DNA from 2 places in the Nocardioides koreensis genome. Region 2 is predicted to be linked to the other one. Evidence: riboswitches for the same ligand, from Rfam matches in the RefSeq annotation. Region 2 holds a riboswitch; the other holds the start of a gene.
What was found. A riboswitch is a leader RNA that binds a small molecule or an ion and turns the genes downstream of it on or off. The one in region 2 is predicted to bind S-adenosylmethionine.

Region 1: another riboswitch for S-adenosylmethionine. It lies ahead of thrC (threonine synthase); the one in region 2 lies ahead of ABD268_RS12040 (hypothetical protein).

The regions. Positions count from the first base shown of each region.
Region 1 covers NZ_BAAAQR010000001.1:424,176-428,579, forward strand. Annotated here, with positions in the region: gene ABD268_RS02000 (RNA polymerase sigma factor) at 1-185, shown strand, start outside; gene ABD268_RS02005 (flavodoxin family protein) at 190-666, opposite strand; gene ABD268_RS02010 (MoaD/ThiS family protein) at 723-998, opposite strand; gene thrC (threonine synthase) at 1,066-2,358, opposite strand; SAM riboswitch class I at 2,370-2,509, opposite strand; gene otsB (trehalose-phosphatase) at 2,629-3,474, opposite strand; gene ABD268_RS02025 (LytR C-terminal domain-containing protein) at 3,548-4,060, opposite strand; gene napA (nucleoid-associated protein NapA) at 4,062-4,358, opposite strand.
Region 2 covers NZ_BAAAQR010000006.1:221,893-226,296, forward strand. Annotated here, with positions in the region: gene ABD268_RS12025 (nuclease-related domain-containing DEAD/DEAH box helicase) at 1-1,215, shown strand, start outside; gene ABD268_RS12030 (hypothetical protein) at 1,231-1,353, shown strand; gene ABD268_RS12035 (hypothetical protein) at 1,940-2,149, shown strand; gene ABD268_RS12040 (hypothetical protein) at 2,170-2,667, opposite strand; SAM riboswitch class IV at 2,699-2,810, opposite strand; gene ABD268_RS12045 (hypothetical protein) at 2,918-3,145, shown strand; gene ABD268_RS12050 (lipase family protein) at 3,215-4,404, shown strand, end outside.

The DNA of each region.
Region 1 (4,404 bases), on a different contig from region 2:
CGCTGCTCGACGGCGTCGTCCTCGCGGGGCACCGGCTCCCGGCGGCCCGGGCCGAGCTGCTGGCGCGCGCCGGTCGCCTCGACGAGGCGCGCACGTCGTACGACGAGGCGATCGGCCGGTCCACGAACCTGGCCGAGAAGGCGCACCTGATCGAGCGGCGCGCGCGGCTGGCCGGCGGGCCGTGACCCGTCAGCGGGCCGGCAGCTCCTCGGCGATGCGCTCGGCGAACTCGCCGGCGCGCGCGAGGTCCTCGGCGTCGGGATGGCCCTTGTTGAGCCCACCCACGATGCGCAGCGGCAGCCACGTGTCGAAGCCACGGCACGAGAACGAGCCCACGACCTCGAATCCCCTGTCCCGGAGCACCGACTCGAGCGAGCGTTGCCAGGGCAGGGACTGGGACCGCCCCATCCCGGAGGTGGTGTATACGAAGGCGCGGGTTCCGCGGACGTGCGGCAGCCGCTCCACGTACTTGCGCAGGCGGGCGTGGTGCGAGCCTCGGAAGATGCCCGAACCGAACCCGACGAGCGGGCGTTCGGACAGCGTGTGGGGATCGACGTCCTCCGGCTCGCGCACGTCGGCTCGCAGGACCTCGGCCATGGCGCGGGCCACCAGCGCCGTGTTTCCCTCCGACACCGACACGCAGAGGATCAGGGGTGGCCGCTCCATGTCGGAAGTCTTCTCTCCCGTGCGGGCCGGGGCAGAGCCGAAGGTCCCCTGCGCGATCAGCCGCCGGCGACCGCCGGGATCACCGAGATCTGGGTCCCGTCGGGCGTGACGGTGTCGAGGTTCTCGAGGAACCGCACGTCGTCGTTGCCGACGTAGACGTTCACGAACCGGCGCAGGCCGCCGCCCTCGTCGAGGATCCGGCCCTTGATGCCGGAGTAGTGCGTGTCCAGGTGGTCCAGCACCTCGGCGAGGGTGCCGCCCTCGGCGGACACCTCCGACTCGCCGCCGGTGTAGGTCCGCAGGATGGTGGGGATCCGGACCGAAACGCTCATGGAGACTCCTCGAGAAAGACTGCGCCGACTCGGCGGCTCTGACAGGAAAACTACGCCGACCGGGCGGTCACGCAAGCCCGGTCGCGGCGAACGCGGCGTACGACGGGTCGATGGTGGCCGCGGGACCCACGGAGCCGGAGACCGCGTCGAGGGTCTTCAGGCCGTGCCCGGTGTTGATGACGACGGTGTCCAGGGTGGGGTCGAGCTGACCGGTCTCGACGAGCTTCTTCAGCACACCGACCGTGGTGCCGCCGGCGGTCTCGGTGAAGATCCCCTCGGTGCGGGCCAGCAGGACGATCGCCTCGCGGACCTCGTCGTCGGTGATGTCCTCGACCGCCCCGCCGGTCTCCCGGCAGATGTCGAGGACGTAGATGCCGTCGGCGGGGTTGCCGATGGCCAGGCTCTTGGCGATGGTGTCCGGCTTGACCGGACGGATCGCTTCGACGCCACCCTTGTAGGCGACCGAGACCGGGGAGCAGCCGGTGGCCTGCGCGCCGTACACCTTGTAGGGCTTGTCCGCTACCAGGCCCAGCCTGATCAGCTCCTGGAAGGCCTTGTGCACCTTGGTCAGCTGCGAGCCGGAGGCGACCGGGATGACGATCTGGTCGGGCAGCCGCCAGCCGAGCTGCTCGGCGATCTCGTAGCCCAGGGTCTTGGAGCCCTCGGCGTAGTAGGGCCGGACGTTGACGTTGACGAACGCCCAGCCGTCCTCCTCGCCCGCGATCTCGGAGGCCAGCCGGTTCACGTCGTCGTAGTTGCCGTCCACGGCGACCAGAGAGTCGGTGTAGACCGCGGAGTTCACCTGCTTGGGCTGCTCGAGGTTGCTCGGGATGAAGACGACGGTCTTGATGCCGGCGCGGGCGCCCGCCGCGGCGACGGCGTTGGCGAGGTTGCCGGTCGAGGGGCAGGCGAAGACCTTGCTGCCGAACTCGCGGGCCGCGCTCAGGGCGCAGGCCACCACGCGGTCCTTGAAGGAGTTGGTGGGGTTGGTCGAGTCGTCCTTGACCCACAGGTTGTCGATGCCCAGCTGGCGGCCGAGGTTGTTCGCCTTGAGCAGCCGGGTGAACCCGGGCTCCATGTTGGGGCTCTCCTCGATGTCGGCCGGGACCGGGAGCAGCGCCTTGTAGCGCCAGATGTTGCGGGGCCCGGCCTCGATCTCCTCGCGGGTCACGGCCGGGAAGTCGTAGGCGATCTCGAGCGGACCGAAGCACTCCGGACACGCGTAGTGGGGCCCGAGGTCGACCTGGTGGCCACACTCGCGGCACGACAGCGCGCGGGCGTTGCCGAAGGCGCCCTCGCGCAGACCGCTGCCCTGAGTGGTACCGGGGATGGATGCCTGCTCGGCGACGACAGCGCTCATGGAAGTCCTCCTCCTCATCTTCCCCGGGCGTCTCTCGCACCGGGCCGGAATTGGCACCGTTTCCGCGACCGCGTCCCTGGGCGGGGCGTGGGGGCTCGCGGCGGTTGCCGGGACTTCACAGGGCCGTTCCCTCAGTCCCTCTCGATGAGCTGGTCAGGACTCTACGGGAGCCGTCTCACGATGCGCACATCGCGTCCGCATGCTGGTCGGGGACGGACCGGGTCGTGTGGCTGAGGGTGCGCCATGGCGCACCCTGGGCCACACAACTCCTCAGGCACGCAGGTCGCGGGCGTCGACGGTGAGCTGGCGGAGCAGGTCGAGGACCCCCTCGGGCCCCTTGACCACGACGTCGGCGCGCGACTCCAGGCTGCTCTCCTCCTCCGAGGAGGCGCAGACCAGCAGCGTCGGCAACCCCTGCTCGCGCAGCGTCGCGACCGCCTCGAACGCCTCGACGTCCCCGAGGTCGTCGCCGGCGAAGAGCAGCGCGCCGGGCTCGAGCTCGCGCACCAGGGTCTCGACGACCACGCCCTTGTGCATGCCGGGCGAGCGGACCTCGATGACGTTGCGGCCCGGCTCCACGGTCAGCTCGTGGCGACGCGCCTGCTCGCGGACCAGCGGCAGCAGCCGCTCGAAGGCGCCCCGGGGGTCCGGGAGGCGGCGGGTGTGCACGGCGACGGCGAGGCCCTTGTCCTCGATGTGGGCGTCGGCTGCGTCGGCCTGCCGCAGGATCCGGGGCAGCTCGCGCAGGAAGGTCGCCAGCCCGTGCGGCGGCCGCGGCGAGATCACCCGCCGGTTGGTGGACGACCAGCGTTCGTTGCCGTACTGCCCGAAGAGGTAGAGCTCCTTGCCGGCGTCACCGATGGCGTTGCCGACCTCCTCGAGGCCGCCGAGCGCGAGCGCCTGCCGGGCGGGCCGGCCGGTGACCACCGCGATCGCCTGCACCTGGGTGGCCAGGTCGACCAGCACGTCGGAGGCGTCGGGGTGGATGTGGGCCTGCGCCGGGTCGTCGACGATCGGCGAGAGGGTCCCGTCGAAGTCGAGCCCGACCACGCACGTCGCCGCGGCCCGCACCAGCGCGGCGTACCGCTGCTCGCCCTCGACCGAGGTGAACTCCATGGGAGACACCCAACCACGAACGACGTACGCCGTGGAGCGGGCGGGTGGGTCGGCCCGCGGGCCGGCCCCGGTGTCAGCCCAGCTCGCCGGTGAGGATGAGCGTGAGCCGGTCGAGCCGCATCGGGTCGACCGCGGGCACCACCCGGTGGACGCCGAGGTCGAGCGCGAGGACCTTCGCGGCGGCCTCGAGCCGCTGCGGGTAGTAGACCGTGGTGGCCGGGACGCTGCCGTACCAGTTGTCGGAGCCGACGACCTGCCAGCCGGCGCCGGAGGCGCGGGAGGCGACCCGGCCGGCGAGGCCGGTGATGCCGGAGTTGTTGTAGACCTCGACGTAGACCTGGCCGCGCTGGACGGCCGGCTTCTTGTGCTTGATCTGCTTCGGCTTGTGCGGCGCGAGGGTGGGCTTCTTGGTGGGCTCCGCGGAGGCGGCCGGCTTCTCGGCCACGGCGACGGTCGTGACCTCGCGCTCGGCGGGCTCACCGCCGCGGGTGGCGACGTAGGCGATCCCGGCCATGGCGACGGCGATGATGCTCAGCATCACCACGGGCGAGGGGAAGACCACGCCGCGCTGGTCCCGGACGCGCACCTCAGACCTCGAAGCCGAGGCGGCGGGCGGAGCGCTGGCGCTGGCGGGCGGCGCGCAGGCGGCGCAGCCGGCGGACCAGCAGCGGGTCGGCCTCGAGGGCCTCGGGCCGGTCGATCAGGGCGTTGAGCACCTGGTAGTAGCGGGTCGAGGACATGTCGAACTTCTCGCGGACCGCCGTCTCCTTGGCCCCGGCGTACTTCCACCACTGGCGCTCGAACTCGAGGATCTCGCGGTCCCGGTCACTGAGACTGGGGGCAGCCTCCTCGTCGTGGCCGTGCAGGGCGTTCGCGGCATCCATGCGCTGTCTCCCCGATGCTGTGATGGTGGTTGGGTGCGAGTCTAGG
Region 2 (4,404 bases):
GCCGACCTGCCGGACCGGGTGTACGACAACGGGTGGGCGCTCGCGCACGGTCACCCGACGCCGAACCAGGACGACATCGAGCTGGTCGCCGAGATCCTGGCGGGCCGCCACCACACGGCGTACGACGTGAACGCGGACGCCGAGCAGCGTGCCGCGGCCGCGGACCAGCTGACCCAGGAGCAGATGGTGATCCTCCAGGTCACCCGGCTGCTGCGGCGGGTGGAGGTGCGCGGGGGTGCAGGCAGCGGCAAGACCGTGCTGGCCCTGCAGAAGGCCAAGGACCTCAGCCGCGGCTTCGGGGAGGGGCAGCACTCCGAGCGGGTGGCCCTGCTGTGCTACTCGATCGGGCTCGCGGAGTACCTCAAGCGCGTCGTGGCGTCCTGGCCGCGCAGGCACCGGCCGGCGTTCGTCGGGACCTACGAGGAGCTCGGGCGCCTGTGGGGGATCGAGATGGGCAGCCCGGACGACAGCGAGTTCTGGGAGGAACGGCTGCCACGGCTCATGGCCGAGAAGGCCGCCGAGCTGCCGCCCGGCCACCGGTTCGACTCGGTGGTCGTCGACGAGGCCCAGGACTTCGCCGACGACTGGTGGGAGGCGGTCGTCGGTGCGCTGCGCGACGAGGAACGCGGTGGCCTCTTCGTGTTCTCCGACGAGAACCAGCGCCTCTTCGCCCGCTTCGGCCGCCCGCCGGTGCAGCTCGTCCCGCTGGTCCTGGACGACAACCTGCGGAACACCCGGCAGATCTACAACTGCTTCGGCCCGCTCGCGCCGAGCCGGATGCAGGCGCGCGGTGGGGACGGGGTCGAGGTGGGGTTCGTGTCAACGAGCACGGACAAGGCCCTCGACGCCGCCGACGACCAGGTGGAGGCGCTGCTCGAGGAGGGTTGGGACCCGGCCAAGGTGTGCCTGCTGACCACCGGCCACCGGCACCCGGTGCAGACCGAGCAGGTCGAGCGCCACGGCAAGGTCGGCTACTGGCGTTCCTTCTGGGACGGGGAGGACGTCTTCTACGGCCACGTGCTCGGGTCGAAGGGCCTGGAACGGGCCTGCGTCGTCCTCTGCGTCAACGAGGAGGGCGAGCGGGACCGGGCGCGTGAGCGGTTGTACGTCGGGATGTCGCGCGCCACGGACGTGCTCGTGGTCGTGGGTGATCCCGAGGTGATCCGGCGAGTCGGTGGCGACGAGGTCGCCCGGCGACTGGGCATCCCGGTCTGAGGCCGAGGGGGACAGATGGCGCGATGGGTGTGTGACTACTGCGGAGAGACCGGCTCGGTCCCCGAGGGCGAGCTGGTGGAGTGGGTCCAGTGCCCGACCTGCGGGGAGCCGGTGCTGCCGCTGCCCGGGAGCGACTGACGCCTCGAATATTCGCTCGCTCGCCCGCGCTCTCCTGTGGTTAGGCAGCTAACCTCGACCCCCGGACCTGCGATCGACGTGGGCCATGCGATCCGGATGACGAATGAGACCAAGCGCAGAAGTGAGTGAGCTCGCAACCGGCGGCCGTGCCCGGCTCATGGGCCGAGTGGGACGGCGTCCGATCCGCTCCTCCGGCGCCTTCTTCGTGGCCGGTGTCAGCATGGTGCTCTCGGAGCCAGTCTCGCGGGTACTGCCAGTTCTCCTGTTCCTGCTGTGTTTCCTCGCTGCGCTGGCACTGCTCCTCACCGGGACACCCACGTGGTTCCGCACTCGTGACCCCAAGCGACCACGGGCTCCGCGTGCCGTCCAGGCGACTCGGCGTCGGGTGCCGCCGGAACCCGGCCGCCAGGTACACGAGATCGCCTACAACTGCGTGATCTGTGGACGGCCTCTCACCAATGCACAAAGCATGCGCGCCCGGGTGGGCAGCACGTGTATCCAGCGATACGGGCCGCGGTACAAGATGGTGCCGAACCCAGAGCACGAGCGGTGGAGAGGCCTCGTCGCCGCTGCGGAAGCCGACAGGGTGGATGAGCAAGCACGTCTCGATGTGGAGCACCTGCGCGCCATGACGCAATACCAGCAGGTCGCTGACGTCTGGGCGGCGGAGCGCGCCAGTCCCGCAGGTCAAGCCAGGCGCGAGGCGCGGCAAGTCGGTGGGCGCCTCATGTTGATCGGGGTCACGGCCCTGCCGGTCATGCTCATGGGGATTGCGGTCACGCTCCCGTTCTTCTGACTCGGGAACTGGGGGCGGAGCTATCCGGCGAGCCCCAGGTGCAGGCGAAGCTCCGCCGGGGTATTCAGGGCGCCGAGGTCGTCGCAGTCATGGTCGGTACGCCGGTCGTGCGCATCGGCGAGCGAGGGTGCCGTGACCCCCAGCCGGCAGGTGGGGCAGACCACGGCGAACCGTTCGGCGGCGTCCTGCCCGCGGGACACGGCGTACGGACGCTCGGCGAGGCGCCAGTCGCGCAGGTCGCGATGGCCGGCGGAGGTCACCACGTCCCCGTAGTTCATGACCAGTCCGCACGTGCAGGCGGGTCCGCCGGACCGTTCGCGCACGACACGGTGCACGTCGAGCGCGACCGACTCGACCTGCCACTCGAGGTCCTGCTGGATGATCGCCTCCATCCCGATCGGCCCGCAGGCACCCGGCCGCTTGCCGGTGGCGCTGAGGAAGTGGAGGTACTCCAGCGGGGTGGCGAGGATGCGGGCGTCGTAGCGGTACCCGTCCAGGGTGAGCTCGTCGAGCTGCATGGCTTTCTCCCGTCGTCAGGGCCCGTGGTCGGGCCTCGGCTTGGCCGCGGTCTGCGGCCCTGGTCTTCTCCGGAGGGCACCGTGCCGGGTGACGCGGTTGCCGCTCGGCCACGTCCGGAGGCGTGCGGCCGAGTCTCTTGACCCGCCGAGGACTGTAGGCGGCCCCGCCGACATCGCCTTGTCCCCGAGATGGGGGAGCCAGGCCCGCGTCCGCAGCGACGGACCTGTCAGGCGTCCTAGCGTCCGGGACATGTTCCAGACCCGCCCGTTCGACCCTGCCTGGCACGCGCCGAGCTCGGACGGCCGCCGCGGTCACTGCTCGTGGCACGGACGGGGGTCCTGCGGTGGGGCTCCGGTGGTGTCGTTCCTCGACGACCTCGGCTATCGGCAGTCCGGGTGCGAGCGCGCCCTCGACGAGCTCAGGGGTCGCGGCCTCGTGCACCAGCAGCGCGACCCCGACTTCGGGGAGGTCGGGTGACCGGCCGGTAACCCCGGCGCGCGGCCCTCGTTGGAGGGGAGACAGGACCTCCTGCTGAAGGGACCGCCCGTGCGTCTCCAGTCCACCGTCACTGCCCTGCTCGCGACCGCGCTCGCCGCGACCGCCACCGTGTCGCCGGCCATCGCGCCGGCGGAGGCTGCGGAGTCGTCCGGAGCGTTGGTGCGCCCGGCGAAGGATCCCTTCTACACCTACGACGGCGACAAGCCGCTCAGGGACATCAAGCCCGGCACGCCCCTGAAGACGCGGGACGTGACGCTCGCGGCGGACACCAACCAGACTCCGCTGCCGGCCGAGCAGATCCTCTACCGCACGACCGACACCCTCGGGCACGCGGTCGCGAGCGTGACCACGGTGGTGCTCCCGGCGACCGGGACGGCGCAGCCGCGGGTGGCGGCGTACCTCAGCTTCTACGACGCGCTGTCGTCCAAGTGCAACCCGTCGTACACGCTGCGCGGCGGCAACCCCGGCGCGGTCAACCAGCAGCTGACCGACCTCGAGCAGGGCACGGTCCGGAGCCTGAACCAGCAGGGCTACATCGTGACCGTGCCGGACTTCGAGAACCAGGACCTGCACTGGGTCGCTGGGCGCGAGTCGGGGCGGAGCGCGCTCGACGGGATCACCGCGACCCTCAAGGCGCTGAAGCTCGACCAGGCCACGCCGGTCGGGATGATGGGCTACTCCGGCGGGTCGATCGCCGCGAACTGGGCCAGCGAGCTCCAGCCGCGCCGCGCCCCCACGATGAACCTGGTCGGCACGGCCATGGGTGGCGTTCCGGCGAACCTGAAGCACAACCTGCCGTACGTCGACGGCACGCCCGAGTGGTCCGACGTGATCCCGGGCGCCATGGTCGGCATCAGTCGGGCGTACGGCGTGGATCTCGACAGGTACCTGTCGAAGTGGGGCCGGATGGTGGCGAAGACCGAGTCGCACCAGTGCATCGGCGAGATGTCGGGGGAGTTCCCGAACCTGACGATCAAGCACCTGATGAAGAAGCGCTACGAGGACATCCTCGCCGTGCCGGTGTTCCGGCGGATCATGAAGGACCTCCGCATGGGCTCGGTCACGGGCCACCCGAGCGCGCCGATGTTCATGCTGTGGGGCTACCACGACGGCAAGGGCGACGACGTGATGGTCGCCGCCGACCAGGCGAAGCTGGCCGCGGAGTACTGCCGCCAGGGGGTGCCGGTGCAGACCCAGGAGATCCAGGGCGAGGACCACAGCGCTGCCGGCGCGAGCTT